4 regions of the Stutzerimonas chloritidismutans genome follow, and region 3 is predicted to be linked to each of the others. Evidence: predicted binding sites of a transcription regulator. Region 3 holds the regulator's gene; each other region holds the start of a gene.
The links. The regulator sigma-54, encoded in region 3, starts transcription at its own class of promoters, with help from an activator protein. The targets are predictions, from matches to a motif close to ANTGGCATNNANNTTGCTNT.
Positions count from the first base shown of each region.

Region 1 (5,766 bases), 430 kb from region 3:
CTTACGCGGACCGAGCAGCAGCACACCCGCCAGAGCAGCCGCCGCACCGGCCATGTGTACGATGCCCGAGCCGGCGAAGTCGAGGAAACCCGCCGCGTCGAGGAAACCACCGCCCCACTTCCAGAAGCCCTGAACCGGGTAGATGAAGCCGGTCATCACCACGGCGAAGGCGATGAACGCCCACAGCTTCATGCGTTCGGCCACCGCACCGGAAACCACCGACATGCAGGTCGCGGCGAACACGATCTGGAAGAAGAAGTCGGCACGCGCGGAGTAGTAAGGCGCGTCCTCACCACCGGCGGCGACCACGTCGACGGCGTTCTCGTCGCCGATCAGGAAGCCCAGGCTCGGCAGGATGCCGCCGTCCGGGCTGGAGTACATGATGTAGTAGCCGACCAGCAGATACATGATCGACGCCAGCGCGTAGAGCACGATGTTCTTGGTGAGGATCTCGGCGGTGTTCTTCGCCCGGACCAGACCGGCTTCGAGCATGGCGAAACCTGCCGCCATCCACATCACCAGCGCTCCGCAGATCACGAAGTAGAAGGTATCGAGTCCGTACTGGACGGGTATCAATGCAGTGCTATCCATGTTTCACCTCTTGCTGTCGCGCTTTGTGCGCTGTTCGGTCCACAGGCCATCGCATGCCGCGTCGATGGCCTGTGCCGCTTTTCGGATTGGCCCCGGGGTTGGCTCCGGGGTGCCCTGAATGGATTACAGGTTGTAGCCACGCTCGTTATGCAGGCTGAGGTCGAGGCCGATGGTCTCCTGCTCCTCGTTCACCCGCAGGCCCATCACCAAATCGATCGCCTTGAGGATCAGGTAGGTGACGATGCCGGTGTACACCACGGTGAACAGCACGCCCTTGAACTGAATCCACAGCTGCAGGCCGATGTTCTCCACTTCGCCGAAGCCACCCAGCATGGGTGCCGCGAAGATGCCGGTGAGCAGCGCACCGACGATGCCGCCGATGCCGTGCACACCGAAGGCGTCCAGCGAATCGTCGTAGCCGAGCTTGCGTTTCAGGCTGGTGGCGCAGAAGAAGCAGACCACTCCGGATACCAGGCCGATGACCAGAGCGCCCATCGGGCCGACGGTACCGGCAGCCGGTGTGATGGCGACCAGACCGGCAACCACGCCGGAGGCGATGCCCAGCGCGCTGGGTTTGCCGTGGCCGATCCACTCGGCGAACATCCAGCTCAGCGCCGCAGCGGCAGTTGCGATCTGCGTGACCAGCATGGCCATGCCGGCCGTACCGTTGGCGGCGATGGCCGAGCCCGCATTGAAGCCGAACCAGCCGACCCAGAGCATTGCGGCACCGACCAGGGTCAGGCCCAGGTTGTGCGGCGCCATCGGCGTGGTCGGATAGCCCTTGCGCTTGCCCAGCACCAGGCAGGCCACCAGGCCGGCGATACCGGCGTTGATGTGCACCACGGTGCCGCCAGCGAAATCGAGCACGCCCCAATCCCACATCAGGCCGCCGTCGCCGCCCCAGACCATGTGCGCGATCGGCGCGTAGACCAGGGTGAACCAGACGCCCATGAACACCAGCATCGCGGAGAACTTCATGCGTTCGGCGAAGGCGCCGACGATGAGCGCCGGGGTGATGATGGCGAAGGTCATCTGGAAGGTGATGAAGACGCTTTCAGGGAAGGCGCCGACCAGGCTGTCGGGCGTCAGACCGCTGAGGAAGGCACGGTCCAGGCCACCGACGAAGGAATTGAAGTTGGTGACCCCAGCTTCCATACCGGTGGTGTCGAACGCGAGGCTGTAGCCGTAGACCATCCAGAGGATGCTCATCAGGCCGGTGACAGCAAAGCACTGCATCATCACCGAGAGAATGTTCTTCGAGCGGACCATGCCGCCGTAGAACAGCGCCAGCCCAGGGATGGTCATGAACAGCACCAGCGCAGTGGCCGTCAGCATCCATGCCGTGTCGCCTGAATCCAGCGTTGCCTCCTGCGCCAGGGCCAGGCCTGGACTTATCAGAGACAAAAGGGCTCCTAGCCCTGCGAATTTTCGCAGAGTCATGGTTTTACTCCTGGGGCGTGGGGGTTCGGAGGTGCTGCTTAAATCGCGTCGGTATCGGTTTCGCCGGTACGGATGCGGATGGCCTGTTCCAGGTTGACCACGAAGATCTTGCCGTCGCCGATCTTGCCGGTGTTGGCCGCCTTGGTGATGGCCTCGATTACGCGATCGAGCTGATCGTCAGCGATGGCCACGTCGATCTTTACCTTCGGCAGGAAGTCGACGACGTATTCGGCACCGCGATACAGCTCGGTGTGGCCCTTCTGACGACCGAAGCCTTTGACTTCGGTTACGGTGATGCCCTGTACGCCAATTTCCGACAGCGACTCGCGCACGTCGTCCAGCTTGAACGGCTTGATGATGGCAGTGACTAGTTTCATGAAAACTTCTCCCGTTTTAGGTGGACTTGCCCCAGAAGTACGAACCCGGCTCAAGTCTAAGCTCAGTGTCTGGCTCTTGTAACGCTCCGGCTGTAGCCGGTCCGCAGTCCGACACCACCAACCTCTCCGACAAAGCGTCGCGAATCACCGATGCACCGCAACCCGTTGGTGCATGCGTCGCTGGGGACAAAGCAGAATCAGTGCCAGCTTTACGCAATGCCCGGTTTTACGGGGTGCGCACGGATGGAATGGATGCCCGACGGACGGTAGCGGCCAGAACACGCACAATATTGGTGCGCGCACGCACCAGCAGCTGCTCATTTTTTGTGCACGCCACCTGAGAAAGACCAGAAAAAGCCCGTGCTACACTGCGCCCGGTTCAACCACAGGTGTTTTCAATGTTGCCGCCAAAAGCTTTCCTAGATGCCATCGGCTCCCAGGCCTCGCGCCTGTTCAACGGCGAGACGCCGCTGCCGCGTGGCGAGTTCGAAGCCCAGCTCAAGGGTGTGGTCCAGGGCGCACTGAACAAGCTCGACGTGGTCAGCCGCGACGAATTCGACAGCCAGATGGTGGTGCTCGCCCGCACCCGCGCGCGCCTGGAGGCGCTCGAAGCCAAGGTTGCCGAACTGGAAGAAAAGCTCACGCCGCCCGCGTCCTGACAGACCGGGCCGCGACACGATCAAAGGAGTGATCGGATGTCCCTGGCCATAGTTCATAGCCGCGCGCAGATTGGCGTCGAAGCGCCGTCGGTGACCGTCGAAGCTCATCTGGCCAACGGCCTGCCGGCACTGACCCTGGTCGGCCTGCCGGAAACCGCGGTCAAGGAAAGCAAGGATCGCGTGCGCAGCGCCATTCTCACCTCCGGCTTCGATTTTCCCGCTCGACGCATCACCCTCAACCTCGCCCCCGCCGACCTGCCAAAGGACGGCGGCCGCTTCGACCTGTCCATTGCCCTGGGCATCCTCGCCGCCAGCGGTCAGCTGCCGGCCGAGCGGCTCGACAACCTGGAATGCCTCGGCGAACTGGCACTGTCCGGCGCCTTGCGCCCGGTCCAGGGAGTCCTGCCGGCTGCCCTCGCCGCTCGAGCGGCAGGGCGCGCGCTGCTGGTGCCACGGGCCAACGCCGAGGAAGCCAGCCTGGCCTCGGGGCTCACCGTCTATGCCGCCGAGCACTTGCTCGAGGTCGCTGCGCACTTCAACGGCATCACGCCGCTCGAACCCTATGTGGCCCAGGGCCTGCTACGACAGATTCAGCCTTACCCCGACCTAGCCGACGTGCAAGGCCAGCAGGCCGCCAAGCGCGGGTTGCTGATCGCCGCGGCGGGCGCGCACAACCTGCTGTTTTCCGGCCCGCCGGGCACCGGCAAGACGCTGCTGGCCAGCCGCCTGCCCGGTCTCTTGCCGCCGCTGGACGAACAGGAAGCCCTGGAAGTCGCCGCCATCCATTCGGTGGCCAGTCACAGCCCCCTTGAGCATTGGCCACAACGGCCCTTTCGGCAGCCCCATCACAGTGCATCCGGCCCGGCGCTGGTCGGTGGCGGCAGTCGCCCGCAGCCGGGGGAGATCACCCTGGCGCATCAGGGCGTGCTGTTTCTCGACGAGCTGCCGGAATTCGACCGCAAGGTGCTCGAGGTCTTGCGTGAGCCACTGGAGTCGGGGCATATCGTCATCGCTCGGGCCCGCGACAAGGTGCGTTTTCCGGCGCGTTTCCAGCTGGTGGCGGCGATGAATCCCTGCCCCTGTGGCTACCTCGGTGATCCCAACGGGCGCTGCCGCTGCACGCCGGACCAGATCCAGCGCTATCGCAACAAGCTCTCCGGCCCGCTGCTCGACCGCATCGACCTGCATTTGACCGTGGCGCGCGAGGCGACGGCCCTCAACGCGCCGCTGCAGACGGGCCAGAGCAGTGCCGTGCTCGCCGCCCAGGTAGCCCAGGCGCGGCAGCTGCAACTCGCCCGTCAGGGCTGCGCCAATGCCTTTCTCGACCTCGCCGGATTGCGCAGCCATTGCCAGCTCGGCACCGAGGATCAGGCCTGGCTGGAGCGCGCCTGCGAACGCCTGGCGCTGTCGCTGCGCGCCGCGCACCGCCTGCTCAAGGTGGCGCGCACCCTCGCCGATCTGGAACAGGCCGGGCGAATCAGCCGCCAGCACCTCGCCGAAGCCCTGCAGTACCGGCCCGGTAGTCAAGGCTGAGCCTGCTCTAGCACGGGCTTCGGTGCGCATCGATCAGCGGCGGACAACGGGCATCCTTTGCGGTCTGTGTTAAGTTGGATGGCTTTCGCCACAGGCGGCCACTCCCCAGAAACAACCCGAAGGAGCGCAGCATGGAGGCAAAACAGCCCTCGTCGTCCCACCTCAACGCCCCGGTCTTCTACGGCTCGGCGGTCATCATCCTGGCGCTGGTGATCTACAGCGTCGCTTTCCAGAGCCATGCGCAAACGCTGTTTGGCGATACCCAGGCCTGGATCATCGCCAACGTCAGCTGGCTCTACATCCTCGCCGTTGCACTCATCCTGCTCATGGTGGTGCTGCTGGCGTTCAGTCGTTACGGCGACATCAAGCTCGGGCCGGATCACAGCGAACCGGATTACAGCGCCCTGACCTGGTTCGCCATGCTGTTCTCCGCCGGCATGGGCATCGGCCTGATGTTCTTCGGCGTCGCCGAGCCGGTGATGCACTTCCTCTCACCTCCGGTGGGCGAAGGCGGCACCAGCGCGGCCGCCTATGAGGCGATGAAGATCACCTTCTTCCACTGGGGCCTGCATGCCTGGGCGATCTACGCCATCGTGGCGATGATCCTGGCCTACTTCGCCTACCGCCACGGCCTGCCGCTCACCCTGCGTTCGGCGCTCTACCCGCTGATCGGCGAGCGCATTTATGGGCCGATCGGGCATGCCGTGGACATCTTCGCCATCATCGGCACGGTGCTCGGGGTCGCCACCTCACTGGGCCTCGGCGTCACCCAGATCAACACCGGGCTGAATCACCTGTACGGCCTGCCGGTATCCGTGCCGGTGCAGATCGGCCTGATCATCGCCACCACGCTGCTGGCGACGATTTCGGTGGTCACCGGCCTGGACAAGGGCGTGCGCCGGCTGTCGGAGCTGAACCTGACGCTGGCGGCGCTGCTGTTGCTGATGGTGCTGATCGCGGGGCCGACGGTGTTCATCCTGCAGACTTTCGTGCAGAACACCGGTAGCTACCTGTCGGACATCGTCAACAAGACCTTCAATCTCTATGCCTACGAGCCGAACGACTGGATCGGCGGCTGGACGCTGTTCTACTGGGGCTGGTGGCTGGCCTGGTCGCCCTTCGTCGGCCTGTTCATCGCGCGCATCTCGCGGGGCCGGACAATTCGC
Region 1 is NZ_CP086067.1:3,853,397-3,859,162, forward strand. It holds gene LLJ08_RS18100 (ammonium transporter) at 1-591, opposite strand, end outside; gene LLJ08_RS18105 (ammonium transporter) at 715-2,031, opposite strand; gene glnK (P-II family nitrogen regulator) at 2,070-2,408, opposite strand; gene LLJ08_RS18115 (accessory factor UbiK family protein) at 2,807-3,067, shown strand; gene LLJ08_RS18120 (YifB family Mg chelatase-like AAA ATPase) at 3,104-4,600, shown strand; gene LLJ08_RS18125 (BCCT family transporter) at 4,732-5,766, shown strand, end outside.
Region 1: the regulator sigma-54 is predicted to act here: its motif matches at 2,597-2,616, upstream of glnK (P-II family nitrogen regulator).

Region 2 (5,766 bases), 290 kb from region 3:
CGAAAGCCGGTGGTGGAAATATTCGCCAGATTGTTGGCATGGGCCTGCTGGGCCCGCGCATTCTGGCTGGCACCGGTCATGGCCACGTAGAGCATCTTGTCCATCGACATCTCCGAGACGCGAGTTTGACACTTGCGATTCTGTTGCAGATGAAAAATGCAAGGCGCGTGCCATCACCAAAAGGACCACTTAAGTAGCTGATTTATATAGGTTTTACAGGAACAAAGAAGGCCCTTACGGGCCTTCTTCGAAAGGAGCGGCGGAATAATGCCGTCAGCGGCAACCGTTCTTTGCCGCGGGCTATCACCGCAGATTGATGATGGTCTGCGTGATAGCGCTTTCGGTCTCGATGGTCTTGGCGTTCGCCTGATAGTTGCGCTGGGCGACGATCAGATTGACCAGTTGGTCTGACAGTTCAACGTTGGAGTCCTCCAGTGCACCAGATTGTAGAGCACCCATCGTGCCCACACCGGGAGGGTTGCGCACAGGTTCACCTGACTCAAAAGACTGAACCCACTGAGTCTTACCGACCGGTGTCAGTCCTTGCTCATTAGCAAAGGTTGCGAGCACCACACGGCCCTGTACCATTGATTGCCCATTGGTATAGCGAGCAAAAATCTGGCCTCCCTCATCAATCTCTAAGCCCGCTAGCTCACCCGCGGTATAACCATCCTGATTGATGCTGTTGACCGCAAACGCGCTGGAATACTGCGTTGCATTGCGTATATCAATCGCAAACGGACTAGGGTTAACGGCGCCATTACTTTCCCAAACAGGAGGCGAAACTGTAGTATCCAGACCAGCTGGATCCCACCCTGAATAATTAATAATTCCATCAGTCTCATCGAAACCGCTAGGTAGCGTCGCAGCACTCAGAGCTGCTTTATCGAGCTGTCCGGAAGGCGTAAATGACAGCGGGATAACAGCCGCCACAGGCGGCTCAGCAGCAGCATTACCTGGAGTCCGCCCATCAATCAGTACATGCATATCCCAATTATTGGCATCTGACTTGACGAAGTATTGCGTCATCACATGCGCGTTGCCCTGCGAATCGTAAATATTCGTTGATGTGGACGAGTTGTAGGTTTGAGGATCAGCGGGATTGAACGTAGCAACCGACGGGGCTGTGTTAGTGGAATTCAGATTGAACGTTTGCTCTATTTTAGTAGTAGCCTTAGGTTCCTGACTGCCCGACTGAATTCGCAAATTACCAATAGTGTCTTGGAGATTACCGTCTTCATTGACGGTGTACCCCTGCAGGTTATAGCCGAAGTTGTCAACCAGAAAGCCTTCACGATCGGTACCGAAGTACCCAGCGCGGGTGTAGCTTAGCGCACCGTTATTACTAACCTGGAAGAAGCCCTTACCATTTATTGCTAAGTCCAACGCATTTTGCGTGTAGTTAATATTACCTTGAGTAAATTGCTGGGAAATGTTTGCTAACTGCACTCCACTGCCCACGGCATTCTTACTGACGCCCATAGACGAAGCATACACGTCGGCGAACTCCGCCCGAGACTGTTTGAAACCGGCAGTTCCAGCGTTGGCGATGTTGTTGCCAGTAACGTTGAGATCCTTGCTGGCAGCACGCATGCCGCTAAGACCGATATTGAAGGACATTGAATCGCTCCTTTGCCGAAGTGCCGGCGGTTATTGTCCGATGACCTGGACTTGAGAAAGCCCGATGCTGCCAACACCGGCAAGGTTGAGCATCAGCTCCCCGCCGTTCTGCCCGAGGGTTACGCTGTCGACGTTAGCCGGCAGCAAGGTATACAACCCCTTGGTTTCGCCCTGATACGTAGCCTGCGCCTCGAATCGATAGGTCCCGGGCGGCAAGACCTTGCCGCTGGAATCCTTGCCATCCCACATGAAGGAAATGTTGCCGGCTTCTTGCGCGCCCATGTTCACGCGACCAACCGAGGCTCCGGTACTGTCGTACACATTCACGAACACGTTGCTGCTCGAGGTCGGCAGCACCAGGCTGGCCTTGAAGGTTTCACTGGTATCGACCACGGCCTTGTCGGCCGGCACAATCACCTTGCGCCCGACCAGGGACGATGCCTGGAGCGCCTGCGAAGACTGATAGCCGGAAAGGATGGTTTCCATGCTGGAATTCAGTTTCTCGACACCCTCGACGGTGCTGAACTGCGCCAGCTGACCGATGAACTCGCCGTTTTCCTGGGGTTCCAGCGGATTCTGGTTGTTCATCTGGGCAACCAGCAGTTCAAGGAACTCGTTCTTGCCAAGGTCGTTCCCCTTGACCTCGCGATCCTCTCCGAACTGGTACTGCTCGAGTATCGAACTGGTACCGCCAACGCCGCTTGTAGTGCTCATGAATGCGCTCTCGTAACGATCACTGACCCAGCGTCAGCACTTTCTGCAACATGGTCTTGGCCGTATTCATCAGCTCGGCGTTGGTCTGAAACGCGCGACTGGCTGAAATCATGTCGGCCATCTCTTCCACCACATTGACGTTCGGGTAATACACGTAGCCTGCCTCATCAGCGGCCGGATGATTGGGTTCGTAGCGCGCCTGCAGCTCGCCCTGATCCTCGACTACACCCAACACCTGAACACCTACGCCCGCCTGATCCTGCTCCGCGAAAAGCGACTGGTCGGGCTGGCCGCCGGCCTGCTGAAACACGGTCGCAAACACGGGATGCCGAGCGCGGTAAGTCTGATCGACGCTGGATGAAACGGTTTCGGCGTTCGCGATGTTGCTGGATATAGTGTTCAGACGGGTGCTCTGGGCACTCATGCCACTACCGGCAATGTTGAAGACGCTGCTTAGAGACATGGGAAACTCCTTTACTCGCCGCGCAGGGCACTGATCAGCCCTTTAAACTTGCTATTGAGCAGGGTGAAGCTCGCCTGAAAGTCAACGGCGTTCTTCGCGTAGTTGGATTGCTCGATCTGCAGATCGACAGTGTTCTGATCAAGCGAGGGATGCGCGGGAGTGCGGAAGCGCAAGGAGGCATCGGCAATCTCCAACCCCTCGGCGGCAATATGCTTGTCACTGGTCCGCGTTACCCCGAACCCACCCTGGCTACGAGCGGACTGCTCGGCAAGCACGCTGCTGAAGTCCAGATCGCGAGCCTTATAGTTAGGCGTGTCGGCGTTGGCGATATTGTTCGCCAGCACTTCGGCGCGCTGCGAGCGAAAACCGAGTGCCTTCTCGTGTAAACCCAGTGCCTTATCGAAACTGATGCTCATGATCTGGCCCTCTGCCGGATACAAGTCTGCTTAAGCAAACACCAGCAAAGCTCATGCCACTGAACGCAAATCATTGATTTTATTGGGCTAACCAGAGAACTCTCGGTTAGAAGGCGTCAAAAGCGGCAAGGCTTTACCGCTTTTTTGCCGCACCCGCCATATTGCATGACGGTTTTCTGCCGCCGGCGTCATGCCGGCTATTTCGCCTTGTAGATGATTCCCGGACTGCACTGGACCATCTGATACAGCTCAGGCAGGCCGTTGAGCGCTTCGGAGGCGCCAAGAAACAGATAGCCGCCTGGGCGCAACGTCGCATGAATGCGCTTGAGAATGTCCTTCTTCACATCAGCGGAAAAGTAGATCAGTACGTTACGGCAGAACACGATGTCGAACTTGCCCAGCGCGGCATAGCTGTCGAGCAGATTCTGCACCCTGAACTCGACCCGCGAACGGATCGCGGGCTTGACCGCCCACCGTCCTGGTGCCTTGACATCGAAGTAGCGCTGCAGGCGGTCACTGGACAGGCCGCGAGCAATTGCCAGACTGTCGTATTCTGCCGCCTTGCACGCCGCAAGCATCGCGCCGGACAGTTCGGTAGCCACGATCTGCACCCCGGTTTTCGCCTGACTGGGATTGCTGCGCTCGTACTCATCGATGGACATCGACAGAGAGTACGGTTCCTGCCCGGACGAGCATGCCGCCGACCAGATCCGCAGACGCTGCCCCGCACCAGTCTTGAGCATCTCTGGCAGTACACGGTTCTTGAGCACTTCGAAAGGGTAGGTGTCACGAAACCAGAGCGTTTCGTTGGTCGTCATAGCATCGACGACCAATTCCCGAAGCCCGCTACGTGGCTGTGCCTGAATCTTCCGGACCAGATCGCCCAGCGTCTTGATGCCCTGTTGTTCCATCAGCTTGTTCAGCCGACTGGACACCAGATACTGCTTGTTACTGCCCAGCAGAATGCCGCACGTCTTTTCAAGAAACACCCGGAACTGCTCAAAATCCAGATCGACTGACACCAATCAAAGCCTCACCATCATGAGAGAGGAACTAGCCTCAGTTTGCATCCGCCTGCCTGATCCGCTCAGCCACTCGGGCAGCGAGATCATCAGGCTGGAACTTGGCGAGGAAGTCATCCGCCCCCGCCCGTTTCACCATGTTCTGGTTGAACACGCCGGAAAGGGAAGTATGCAGGAGTATATGCATACCTTGCATGCGCGGATCGTGCCGCACCTCGGTAGTCAGGGTATAGCCATCCATTTCCGGCATTTCAATATCGGAAATCATCATCAGAAATTCTTCAGCCGGTTTCTTGCCCTCGTCAGCCATTCGCTTCAGATAATTGAGAGCCTCCCGTCCATCATTCAGCTTGACGACCTCGATACCGATATTTTCCAGGCAACGAGCAATCTGCTTACGCGCCACAGACGAGTCGTCGACGATGAGCACGCGACACGAAAGTGCCCTGGCACGGGTATCGTCATCGACCACATCGGCTGACACCTCTTCGGAGGTCGGTGCAACTTCTGCCAGCACCTTTTCCACATCGATGATCTCCACCAGCTTGTTGTCGATGTGAGTTACGGCCGTCAGGTAATGATCGCGTCCTGCACCCTTTGGCGGAGGCAGGATCGCTTCCCAGTTCAGATTGACGATCCTTTCAACCGAGCTCACCAGGAAACCCAGCGTTCTGTTGTTGTACTCGGTGATGACAGCGAAAGAATTCTGCAAATCCATCAGCGCCGACTTGCCCGTGGCGAGCGACAGATCGAGGATAGGCAGGGTGCTGCCGCGAATGCTTGCAACGCCCCGTACCACCCGGCCGCATTTGGGCATCACAGTCAGGCGCGGGCACTGCAACACTTCGCGCACCTTGAACACGTTGATGCCATATAGCTGCTCGCCTTCGAGACGAAAAAGCAGCAGCTCCAAACGGTTTTGCCCCACCAACTGGGTACGCTGGTTAACCGAATCCAATACACCGGCCATGCCAGTCTTCCTCTCTGCTTGCAGATTATTGGGGCCGAGGACGCGGCACGCCCCTTGCTTTGGTTGGGATATGAACGTCCAAATGACCATTTTCCGGCGCGGCCGGCTACCGTACAGAAATGTGCTGCTATCAATGCTGTGCGTGTTTTCTCAGCTCACCCATGCGTCAACCTTGTCACATCCTCAGCAGCTTATCGACGTGACCGAGCAGTTTCTTGAGCAGACAGTAAGCGAGTATTTAAGCCGCAGCGCTATCGATGCACGCTACGAGGTCGAAGTAGCCAGACTGGACCCTCGTTTGCGCTTGAATCAATGCGATCAAACTCTCACGACCAGCCTTGGCAGCACCGCTATCCCTGTAGGACGTGTGAGCGTACGGGTAAGTTGCGAAGGCAGCAGCCCATGGTCGGTATTCATCCCTAGCCACGTCCGCCTTTATCGTCAGGTCCTTGTCGCCAGCAAATCACTTCTGCGCGGCACAGTATTGACCGATGCCGACGTGAGGCTAGCCGAACGGGACGTGTCCATCCTTACTCAGGGATACCTGACAAGACACGACGA
Region 2 is NZ_CP086067.1:3,138,698-3,144,463, forward strand. It holds gene flgF (flagellar basal-body rod protein FlgF) at 1-104, opposite strand, end outside; gene flgE (flagellar hook protein FlgE) at 304-1,620, opposite strand; gene flgD (flagellar hook assembly protein FlgD) at 1,651-2,334, opposite strand; gene flgC (flagellar basal body rod protein FlgC) at 2,354-2,797, opposite strand; gene flgB (flagellar basal body rod protein FlgB) at 2,809-3,213, opposite strand; gene cheR (protein-glutamate O-methyltransferase CheR) at 3,411-4,238, opposite strand; gene LLJ08_RS14500 (chemotaxis protein CheV) at 4,273-5,205, opposite strand; gene flgA (flagellar basal body P-ring formation chaperone FlgA) at 5,288-5,766, shown strand, end outside.
Region 2: the regulator sigma-54 is predicted to act here: its motif matches at 3,255-3,274, upstream of flgB (flagellar basal body rod protein FlgB).

Region 3 (5,766 bases):
CCTCCACCACTGCCAGCCTGGTGCTCGGCGATGCCCTGGCTATCGCGCTGCTCGAGGCTCGCGGGTTCACTGCTGAAGATTTCGCCTTCTCTCACCCGGGCGGCGCGCTGGGCCGCCGCCTGCTGTTGAAAGTCGAGCACGTCATGCATACCGGCGAGCGCTTGCCGAGGGTTCCGCGCGGCACATCGCTGCGCGACGCCCTGCTGGAAATGACGCAGAAGGGCCTGGGCATGACCGTCATCGTCGAAGCGGACGGACGACTCGCCGGTATCTTCACCGACGGCGACCTGCGCCGTGCCCTGGACAAGGGAGTCGACGTTCGCCAGACGCGCATCGACGAGATCATGACCGTGCACGGCAAGACCGCCCATGCCGAGATGCTCGCCGCCGAGGCTCTGAAGATCATGGAAGACCACAAGATCAGTTCGCTGGTAGTCGTCGATGACCAGGAGTTGCCAATTGGTGCGCTGAACATGCACGACCTCCTGCGCGCGGGGGTGATGTAATGCACGAACACCTGCTGCAACGCGCCCGCGACATTCGCCTGGCGATCTTCGACGTCGATGGTGTGCTCACCGATGGCCGCCTTTATTTCCTGACCGACGGCAGCGAGTTCAAGACGTTCAACACACTGGACGGCCACGGCATCAAGATGCTGATCAACTCCGGCGTGCGTACCGCGATCATCAGCGGGCGCAAGACGCCCGTGGTAGAGCGTCGAGCGCAGAACCTCGGTATCCAGCACCTTTATCAGGGGCGCGAGGACAAGCTGGTCGTGCTCGACGAACTGCTGACCGAACTTGGCCTGAGCTACTCTGAAGTAGCCTATCTCGGTGACGACCTGCCTGATCTGCCGGTGATACGCCGCGTAGGCCTCGGCATGGCCGTGGCCAGCGCCGACACCTTCGTTCGTGAACATGCCCATGGCGTTACCCTGGCCCGCGGTGGCGAGGGTGCGGCACGCGAGTTCTGCGAACTGATCATGCGCGCGCAGGGCACCCTGGCCGCCGCGCAAAACGCATATCTGTAGGGGTCTGCATGCTTCGCAAAATGCGCTTCGCTGTCCTGCTGACGCTGATCGCCGCCCTGCTGGTGGCGGTCGGCTACTGGAACATCCGGCCGGAAAGCTTCATGCAGGAGCCGTCCGTCGCCAGTGGCGCAACGCCTGATGTCGACTTCTATGTGATCAATTCCCGCACGGTGCAATATCAGCCCGACGGCAAGCGCAACTACGAACTGACCGCAGACAAGCTCGAGCACATCAAGGCGAGCGACATCAGCCTGCTGACCAAACCGGATCTGCTGTCCTATCGCGGCACCGAACTGCCGTGGCACGTGCGTAGTGAGCGCGGCGAAGTATCGGCCGAAGGCGACGAGGTGCTGCTGATCGATCAGGTCAAGGTCGAGCGCACCGACGCCAAGGGGCGCCCGACGATCCTCACCACCAGCCGCCTGACGGTGTGGCCGGAGAAGGATTATGCCGAGACAAACCAAGCCGTTAGAATCGAGGCCGCCAATGGCGTGACCACGGCAACCGGCATGAAAGCGTACATGGATGACGGCAGGATGCTCCTGCTGTCCAACGTAAGAGGCCAGCATGAGCTGCGTTAAGACTCTCCCCCTCCTGCTCGGTTTGAGCGCATTCTGGCTTGGCGCCAGCGCCTGGGCGCTTCCCGAGGATCGTGAACAGCCAATCCGCGTTCAAGCCGACACCGCCGAACTGGACGACCGACAGGGCGTGGCGGTCTACCGCGGCGACGTGGTCATCACCCAGGGCACGATGAAGATCACCGGCGACACGGTGACCATTACCCAGGATGACAACGGCGACGTCGAAGTCTTCACCTCCATCGGCAAGCCGGCCTACTACGAGCAGAAGCCTGCGGTGGACAAGGAGATCGTCAAAGCCTACGGCCTGACCATCCAGTATTTCGCCGCCAACGAGCGAATCGTGCTCATCGATCAGGCCAAGGTCGTTCAGGAAGGCAACACCTTCGAAGGCGAGAAGATCGTCTATGACACCCGTCGGCAGATCGTCAACGCCGGTCGCGCCACCAATGCCGATGTCACCACGCCGCGCCCGCGCGTGGACATGGTGATCCAGCCGCGCAAAAACGGCCAGGCTGCGGAGCAGCCCGAGTAATGGCCGTTCTCAAAGCCCAGCATCTGGCCAAGAGCTACAAGAGCCGGCAGGTCGTGCGCGATGTCAGCCTGTCCATTGAAAGCGGGCAGATCGTCGGCCTGCTCGGCCCCAACGGCGCAGGCAAGACCACCTGCTTTTACATGATCGTCGGCCTGGTGAATGCCGACCAGGGCCGCGTGCTGATCGATCAGGACGACGTCACCCACCTGCCGATGCACGGGCGCGCACGGGCCGGCATTGGCTACCTGCCACAGGAGGCCTCGATCTTTCGCAAGCTCTCGGTCGCCGACAACATCATGGCCATTCTCGAGACCCGCAAGGATCTGGACCGCAACGGCCGTCAGCAGGCGTTGGAAGGCCTACTGCAGGAATTCCATATAAACCATATCCGCGACAGCCTCGGCATGAGCCTCTCTGGTGGTGAAAGACGCCGGGTGGAGATTGCCCGCGCACTGGCCACCGCACCGAAGTTCATCCTGCTTGATGAACCCTTCGCCGGTGTGGACCCGATTTCGGTGGGCGATATCAAGCAGATCATCCATCACCTCAAGGCCAAGGGCATCGGCGTGCTGATCACCGATCACAACGTCCGCGAGACACTGGATATCTGCGAGACGGCCTACATCGTCAACGACGGGCAACTGATTGCCGAGGGCGATGCGCAGACCATCCTGAGCAATCAGCTGGTCAAGGAAGTCTATCTGGGCCACGAATTCCGCCTGTAAGGCGGAATTTTTGCTCGGCTCGGCAAATCGGCTCTAGGCAAAGGCTTCATCGGCAGGCATATAATTTGCTTTCTGCCGGCGCCCCGCGCACGGCATGTCGGAATGGGCGCGGTTGCGCCGGCATAAAAGGTTCGAAGTCCTCTGCCATGAAACCATCGCTAGTCCTGAAGATGGGCCAGCAGCTGACGATGACACCGCAGCTGCAACAGGCCATACGGCTCCTCCAGCTATCCACCCTCGATCTGCAACAGGAGATCCAGGAGGCGCTGGACTCCAACCCCATGCTCGAACGCGAAGAAGACGGAGACGACTTCGACAGCTCCGACCCTATGGCCGAGGCCGCTGAACGGCCAGGCGACACCGTCACCGAGAAAAGCAGCAGCCAGGAAAGCACCTACGAGGGGCCCTCTCATAGCAGTGACAGCCTGGACGACAGCGACGGCGACTGGGGCGAGCGGATTCCCAGCGAGCTTCCGGTCGACACCGCCTGGGAAGACATCTACCAGACCAGCGCCAGCAGCCTGCCCAGCAACGATGACGACGAGTGGGATTTCACCAGCCGGACATCGAGCGGCATAAGCCTGCAGAGCCATCTGCTGTGGCAGCTCAACCTCGCGCCAATGAGCGACACCGACCGGCTGATCGCGACCACCCTCATCGACTGCATCAATGAACAGGGTTATCTCGAAGAGACGCTGCAGGAAATCGTCGACTCGTTCGATCCCGAGCTGGAAATCGAACTCGACGAGGTCGAGGTCGTTCTGCGTCGTATCCAGCAATTCGAACCGGCCGGCATCGGCGCACGTGATCTGCGTGAGTGTCTGCTGTTGCAGCTGCGCCAACTGCCCGACCGCACACCATGGCTGAGCGAAGCGAAGCGTCTGGTCAGCGACTATCTGGACATCCTCGGCAGCCGGGATTACAGCCTGCTGATGCGGCGAATGAAGATCAAGGAAGACGATCTGCGCCAGGTCATCGAACTGATCCAGAGCCTGAACCCGCGCCCGGGGTCGCAGATCGAGGCGAGCGAACCGGAATACGTGGTGCCCGACGTGATCGTGCGCAAGCACAATGATCGCTGGCTGGTCGAGCTGAATCAGGAAGCCATGCCGCGCCTTCGCGTCAACGCGCAATACGCCGGCTTCGTCAAACGCGCCGACTCCAGCGCGGACAACACCTTCATGCGCAACCAGCTGCAGGAAGCGCGCTGGTTCATCAAGAGCCTGCTCAGCCGCAACGAGACCCTGATGAAGGTGGCGACTCAGATCGTCGAACACCAGCGCGCCTTCCTCGAGCATGGTGACGAGGCGATGAAGCCTCTGGTACTGCACGACATCGCCGAGGCGGTGGGCATGCATGAGTCGACCATCTCCCGCGTGACCACGCAGAAATACATGCACACGCCACGCGGCATCTACGAACTCAAATACTTCTTCTCCAGCCACGTCAGCACGGCGGAAGGCGGCGAATGTTCGTCCACCGCGATCCGCGCGATCATCAAGAAACTGGTCGCCGCGGAAAACCAGAAAAAGCCGTTGAGCGACAGCAAGATCGCTGGTTTACTGGAAGCGCAGGGCATCCAGGTGGCCCGCCGCACAGTTGCGAAGTACCGCGAGTCGCTCGGTATCGCACCATCCAGCGAGCGCAAACGTCTACTGTGATCGGCCCCTGGTCGAACTGTCCCGGCGGCAGGCCCACCAACCTGCTCTTCGTACAAGGCAAAGGAGATAGCAGTATGCAAGTCAACATCAGCGGTGTTCATCTGGAAGTAACCGATGCCCTGCGTGACTACATCGAGGAGAAATTCGATCGGCTTGCTCGCCACTTCGACCGCATCATCAGCGTTCAGGTGATCCTCCAGGTCGAGAAACTCAAGCAGAAAGCCGAAGCAACCTTGCACGTCGCAGGCCGCGAAGTCGTGGCCATCGCCGATCACGAAGACATGTACGCTGCCGTCGACCTGTTGGTCGACAAGCTCGATCGCCAGTTGATCAAGCACAAGGAGAAGCAGCTCGACCACACACAGGGCGCTGTCACCCGCTGACTCCAATATGATCCGACTCGAAAACATCCTCACCCCCGGGCGTTCCTTGGTGAACGTCCCGGGCGGTAGCAAGAAGCGCGTCCTGGAACAGATCGCCAAGGTGATCGCCCGGGACCTTATCGATCTCGACTCCCAGACCATCTTCGAAAGCCTGATCGCGCGCGAGAAGCTCGGCTCGACCGGCTTCGGCAACGGCATCGCCATCCCGCACTGCCGCATGGTTGGCTGCAATGCACCGCTGAGCGCCGTTCTGCGCCTGCAGACGCCAGTGGATTTCGACGCCATCGACGGCGCGCCGGTGGACCTGCTGTTCGTCCTGCTGGTACCGGAGGCCGCCACCGACGAGCATCTCGAACTGCTGCGCCAGATCGCCAGCATGCTCGACCGCGAAGACGTACGCCAACGACTGCGCCAGGCGCCGAGCAACGAAAGCCTCTACCAGGTAGTGGTCGACGTGCAGAACGGGGCATAGATGCGGCTGATCATCGTCAGTGGACGCTCGGGTTCGGGCAAGAGCACTGCACTGAACGTGCTCGAGGACAACGGCTTCTATTGCATCGACAACCTGCCTGCCGGACTGTTGCCTGAGCTTGCCGAGCGCGCCCTGCTGCACACTGAGCTGCTGCATCCGCAGGTCGCCGTGTCGATCGACGCGCGCAACCTGCCCAGTCAGCTCAAGCGCTTCCCCGAGCTACTCGAAGAAGTCCGCGCCAGGCACATCCAGTGCGATGTGCTCTATCTGGATGCCGACGATGAGACCCTGCTCAAGCGCTTCTCGGAAACCCGCCGCCGCCATCCACTGACCAACGAAAATCGCTCTCTGGCCGAAGCGATCCATGATGAGGAGTTGCTGC
Region 3 is NZ_CP086067.1:3,426,881-3,432,646, forward strand. It holds gene LLJ08_RS15995 (KpsF/GutQ family sugar-phosphate isomerase) at 1-506, shown strand, start outside; gene LLJ08_RS16000 (KdsC family phosphatase) at 506-1,030, shown strand; gene lptC (LPS export ABC transporter periplasmic protein LptC) at 1,039-1,611, shown strand; gene lptA (lipopolysaccharide transport periplasmic protein LptA) at 1,598-2,143, shown strand; gene lptB (LPS export ABC transporter ATP-binding protein) at 2,143-2,868, shown strand; gene LLJ08_RS16020 (RNA polymerase factor sigma-54) at 3,015-4,529, shown strand; gene hpf (ribosome hibernation-promoting factor, HPF/YfiA family) at 4,604-4,912, shown strand; gene ptsN (PTS IIA-like nitrogen regulatory protein PtsN) at 4,920-5,384, shown strand; gene rapZ (RNase adapter RapZ) at 5,385-5,766, shown strand, end outside.

Region 4 (5,766 bases), 480 kb from region 3:
GGCGCGGGCGCGCTCGGCATTGTTCTGATGAAAATCTGCTCGACTCACGAATCGTCTCCGTCGCCATACTCGGCGATGAAAGGGGCAGCGATGGTAAACCCGGAACGCTCGCGTTAGGCTCGATGGCTATTCTTTTTGCGCCGCGAGAACGATGCATGCCGGTGTCCATGAACTTCAAGCACAAAATCTCCCGCCAACGCCCCTATGGCAAGGCCGAGGCGGGCCTGCGGGTCAGCGATGGCAGCCTCGACGCCGTGCTGGACCAGCTGGAGAGCGATCGCGGGCGCATCATAAACTCGGCCGCGGTGCGCCGCCTGCAGCAGAAGACGCAGGTGTTTCCGCTGGAGCGCAATGCCGCGGTGCGCAGCCGCCTCACCCATTCGCTGGAAGTGCAGCAGACCGGCCGCTTCATCGTTCGCACCCTGTACAAGCAGCTCGGCCACGGCGCCGCGGAGTTCGGCCTGGACGGACTCGAGCCGGCGTTGCAGAGCCTGGTCGAGATGACCTGCCTGATGCACGATATCGGCAATCCGCCGTTCGGCCATTTCGGCGAGTACGCCATCGGCGAGTGGTTCGAGCGCAATCTCGACGGGCTGTTCACGGCCGCCGTGACGCCGGGGCAGGGCGATGCCGAGCTGCGCAAACGGATGCTGGTCGATCTCAAGCACTTCGAAGGCAATGCCCAGGCGGTTCGCCTGGTGGTCTCGCTGCAACGCCTCAACCTGACCTATACGCAGACCGCCGGACTGCTCAAGTACGTCCGTCCGGCCTATCAGGCCAAGCCCGCGAAAGGCACGCCAGGCGCCTACCTGCTGAAGAAGCCCGGCTTCTATCTGTCCGAGGAACCCTTCGTGCGTGCGCTGCAGGCGGCGCTCGATCTGCAGCCGTGCACGCGTCACCCGCTGGCCTACGTGATGGAGGCCGCCGACGACATCGCCTATTGCCTTGCCGACATCGAGGATTCGGTGGAGAAGGGCATCTTCAGCATCGAACAGCTGGCGCAGCTGCTGCTCGCCAAGTTCGCGCTGCATGGTTCGGTCGATGCCCCGGTGCCGGGCCCGGAGCGCAGTTTCCGGGGCATGGTCAACTACGCGCTGGAGCGCGCGCAGAAGGAGCCGATCAACAAGGCCGGCGAGTTCTTCATCTGGCTGCGGGTGAACATGATCCACCCGCTGGTGCAGCACGCTGCGCGGCAGTTCATCGACAACATCGCCGCGGTTTATCACGGCACCCTGGATCGCGCGTTGCTGGAGGACGACAGCCTGCCCAACGCCATCGTGCAGACCTTCAAGGATGTCGCGATGGAGCACGTGTTCTGCCACCGCGAGGTGGAAACGTTGCAACTGCAGGGCTATCGCATTCTCCAGGGCCTGCTCGACTTCTATGCGCCGCTGCTGCGCGTGCCGGCCACCGTGTTCGATGCACTCAGCCTCGGCGCCTGCCGCAGCGAACCTCACCTGCAGATGCTGGCGCGACGCCTGCCCAACCAGCTCGTCAAGGCCTACCACGAAGCGCTCAAGGAGCACGCTGAACAATCGGCGGATTGGCCTCTGTGGGAGTTCTACTACCGCAACCGGATGCTGCAGGACTACATCAGCGGCATGACCGACCAACTGGCTCAGGACGAGTATCGGGCCCTTTCCGCCCTCTGAGGGTGCGCTGCACCAGAACTGCCGCTGCGCTTGGTACGCGCCTTGCTTTTGCTTGGTGCAGCAGTCGTCGTGCGAGCCCCGCAATGGCGCACGACGGATTTCCGGTAGTTTCCTTAACCTGTTGATATCAAAGGTTTCATGGCGCTTCAGCGTTTCGCTGCAAGCAAGCTCCGGCTGCAGGTGACGGTGGCCCGACATGGCGCGGTGATGCATCTCGGTGCATGCGTCTGGCAGAGGTAACCGTTTTGGTGCGATTTATCCGCTGAGGCTGTAGTAACCCATGGAAAACCTCAACAGCGCCGTGGAAACCCTGGTCCACGGTTCGAATACCCTGTTCATCCTGATGGGCGCGGTGATGGTGCTGGCCATGCACGCCGGCTTCGCCTTTCTCGAAGTCGGTACGGTACGTCTGAAGAATCAGGTCAACGCGTTATCGAAGATCATCACCGACTTCGCAGTGTCGACCCTGGCGTATTTCTTCATCGGCTACTGGGTCGCCTATGGCGTGACCTTCATGCAGCCGGCCGATCAGCTGGTGGTGGACCACGGCTACGCGCTGGTGAAGTTCTTCTTCCTGCTGACCTTCGCCGCGGCCATTCCGGCGATCATCTCCGGCGGTATCGCCGAGCGCGCGCGGTTCGGCCCGCAGCTGTGCGCCACGCTGCTGATCGTCGCGTTCGTCTATCCGTTCTTCGAGGGCCTTATCTGGAACGGCAATTTCGGTTTCCAGGGCTGGCTTGAGCGCCAGTTCGGTGCGTCCTTCCATGACTTCGCCGGCTCCGTGGTGGTGCACGCCATGGGCGGCTGGCTGGCATTTGGCGCGGTGGTTTTGCTGGGGCGACGCAACGGTCGCTACCGGGACGGCAGGCTGGTGGCATTCGCGCCATCGAACATTCCTTTCCTCGCTTTGGGATCGTGGATTCTCATCGTCGGCTGGTTCGGCTTCAACGTCATGAGCGCGCAGACCATCGAGGGTATCAGCGGGCTGGTTGCGGTGAATTCGTTGATGGCGATGGTTGGGGGCACTGCAGCGGCATGGCTCGCCGGGCGCAACGACCCGGGCTTCCTGCACAACGGCCCGCTGGCTGGCCTGGTGGCGGTCTGTGCCGGCTCCGATCTGATGCATCCGGTCGGCGCACTGGCTACTGGTGCGATCGCCGGAGCACTGTTCGTCTGGACGTTCACCGCTACGCAGAATCGCTGGAAGATCGACGATGTGCTGGGTGTATGGCCACTGCACGGCCTGTGCGGGATCTGGGGCGGGGTGGCCTGCGGCATCTTCGGCCAGTCCGCGCTGGGCGGTCTGGGCGGCGTGAGCCTGATCAGTCAGGTGATCGGCAGCGGCATGGGCATGCTGGTGGCGCTGCTCGGCGGCTTCGGTGTCTACGGCCTACTCAAGCTGACCACAGGTATTCGCCTGAGCCAGGAGGAAGAGTTCAACGGCGCGGATCTTTCCATCCACCGGATCGGCGCGCTCAGCCAGGATTGAGCCGCTTGCTTATGTCCGGTTGCCGCAGTCGCGCTCAGTAGCCGCGGCTGCGCTCCACCAGATCATGCAGCGGTTCGCCGTCACGCAGCGCTTGCAGGTTAACGGCGACGATCCGGGCCGCGCTGCGCATGTCCGTTGCGGCTGCGATGTGGGGCAGCACGGTCACCTGTGGATGCTTCCAGAACGGATGCTCTGCCGGCAGCGGCTCGCTGCGAAACACGTCGAGCACCGCATGGCCGACCTGGCCACATTCGAGCGCCTGCAGCAGATCAGCCTCGACCAGGTGCCCGCCCCGTGCGAGGTTGACCAGCCCGGCGCCGGGGCGCAGAGCTTCGAAGAAACGCCGGTCCAGCAGATCGCCAGTCTGTGGCGTCAGTGGCAGCAGGTTGATGACGATGTCGCTGCATGCCAGCAGCGGCCAGAGGGCATCCATGCCGTGCTCAAGCGCGAGGCCCTCTGCAGCGCCGCTGCGAAGCTTCCAGCCAGTCACGCGGTAGCCCTGGGTGACCAAGCGCTGGGCACATGTCCGGCCCATCTGGCCCATGCCCAGCAGCGTCACCTGGATTTCGTCAGCCCGCCGCTGCGGCAGTTGCCGCCAATCGCAGGCGTGCTGCTGCCGGGCGTAATCGTAGAAACCCCGATGCAGCGAGAGAGTCGCCCACAACGCGGTTTCGGCCATGGCCGCGCTCATGGTCGGGTCGACCATGCGCGCCACCGGCACGTCCGGCAGGCTCGGGTCGCTGAGCAGGCGGTCCACGCCGGCCCAGAGCGACTGGATCAGCCGCAGGTTGGGCAAGCCCTGCAGCAATCCCGCGGGTGGGTTCGCGACCACCGCCGCAGTGATCAGCCCGGCGTTCTCCGCCGTCGCGGACAGGTGCCAGCGGGCTTGCGGCAAGGCGCGCTGCAGCTCTGCGAGCCAGGCGTCGCGCTCGTTATCGTCGAAGCTGCCGCAGAGCAGGATGTCCATGCAGTCGTTCCTCATCGGTCCAGGCGGAACTGTAGTCAGCCGCAGAGTCTCTGAATAGGCGAGTAGCGGAACGCGCGACGCGCCTTTCAGCCTGTTGACGAGCCTAAGGAGAACATCATGGAACTACCCAACAAAGACCTCGGTACCCTGTTCGAGCAGCTGGGTCTGGCGTCAGACCCGGCGAGTATCGATGCATTCATCGGCAAGCATGGGCACCTGCCGGAAGACGTTCGGCTGGCCGATGCGCCGGTCTGGAACGAGTCGCAGCGCGCGCTGCTGCGCGATGAGTGGGTCGAGGATGCGGAGTGGGCGCCGATTGTCGACGAGCTGAATGTGCGCATGCACGAGCATTGATCACCAGCGCGAGCTGCCGCAATCGCTGCAGCTCGCCTGTCGCCCCTCGAGGCAGATCAGTCCAGCAGATCGGCTGGTACGTTGCCGCCATTCTCGGCCAGTTTGTTCAGCACCGCCTTGTGCAACCACATGTTCATCTGCGCCGAATCCCCCATCTTGTCAGCCGGGCAACCCAGCTCGGTAGCCAGTTCCTTGCGCGCGGTGAGGCTGCTGTCCAAGCTGAGCAACTTCAGCAGGTCGACGATGGACGTGCGCCAGTTGAGTTTCTCCGGGTGATTCTGCGCCATGCCGTCGAGCTTGGCCGCGACGTCCACCTGGTCCACTGCAGGGCCCGTGGGGGCGCCGGCACCGCCTGTGGAGGCCTCAGGTGGTGTGGTGGGCGCTGTGCTGTCGGGTGCGGCATGTGCCTGGCCGAGGCCGATCTTTTCCAGTATCGAGTTGAACAAGCCCATGGGGATCTCCTGTCTGCGTGAATGATGAGCCGTGGCTCGCAGATTAGGACCGCACGTGTATCGATTCGTCGCGCCCGTATTGAACGGGGCGTTCCGGCGAGTGGCGTGGGGAAATTGGGCTTTTGGGCGCCCTGGGTGGACCCATGTCATTCATCGTCTTGCCCAGTCGATTCCCGGCATCGCTCGTGCTGCAACAGGTGCATGTCGAGTGGCCTGTTTGGCAAGTTCAGTTGGTCAATTTCGGCGCGCATGGCCCCGATACAGCGTTGCTGCTCCTTGCCATAGCCCCGCTATGACTCGTCGCAGGGAGCCCTGATCATCCGAACTTGCCTCAACCAACTCACCAAACAGTCCACTAGAATGCCGCTTTTGTTTCAGGAACCAATCATGAGCGAGTCGACCCAGCAAGACCTCGATATCGATGCCCGCTACGCCTGTGCCAAGAGCCTCGCGCTGGAAGCCGCGCAGCTGGGCATGGATTTCTATCGGCAACGCGAGACGCTGGATGTCGAGCACAAGGGCAACGACCGGCAGGATGTGGTCAGCATCGCCGACAAAAACATCGAAGACTTCATTCGCGCACGCCTGGCCGAGCGCTTCCCGCAGGACGGCTTTCTCGGCGAGGAAAGCGGCTCGGCCGACCTCAAGGCCCGCTGCGTGTGGGTGATCGATCCCATCGACGGCACCGCCTGTTTCGTCAACGGTCTGCACAACTGGTGCGTTTCCATCGGGCTGCTGATCGACGGGGAACCCCACATCGGCGCGATCGCCGACCCCAACCATGACGAACTCTTCCATGGCTGTCTCGGCCGCGGCGCCTATGTCAACGAGACGCCCATCACGGCCAGCGCC
Region 4 is NZ_CP086067.1:2,949,623-2,955,388, reverse strand. It holds gene LLJ08_RS13625 (hypothetical protein) at 1-48, opposite strand, end outside; gene dgt (dGTPase) at 156-1,652, shown strand; gene LLJ08_RS13615 (ammonium transporter) at 1,933-3,141, shown strand; gene LLJ08_RS13610 (2-hydroxyacid dehydrogenase) at 3,176-4,108, opposite strand; gene LLJ08_RS13605 (DUF2789 domain-containing protein) at 4,226-4,462, shown strand; gene LLJ08_RS13600 (DUF3597 domain-containing protein) at 4,519-4,914, opposite strand; gene LLJ08_RS13595 (hypothetical protein) at 5,058-5,210, shown strand; gene LLJ08_RS13590 (inositol monophosphatase family protein) at 5,302-5,766, shown strand, end outside.
Region 4: the regulator sigma-54 is predicted to act here: its motif matches at 1,682-1,701, upstream of LLJ08_RS13615 (ammonium transporter).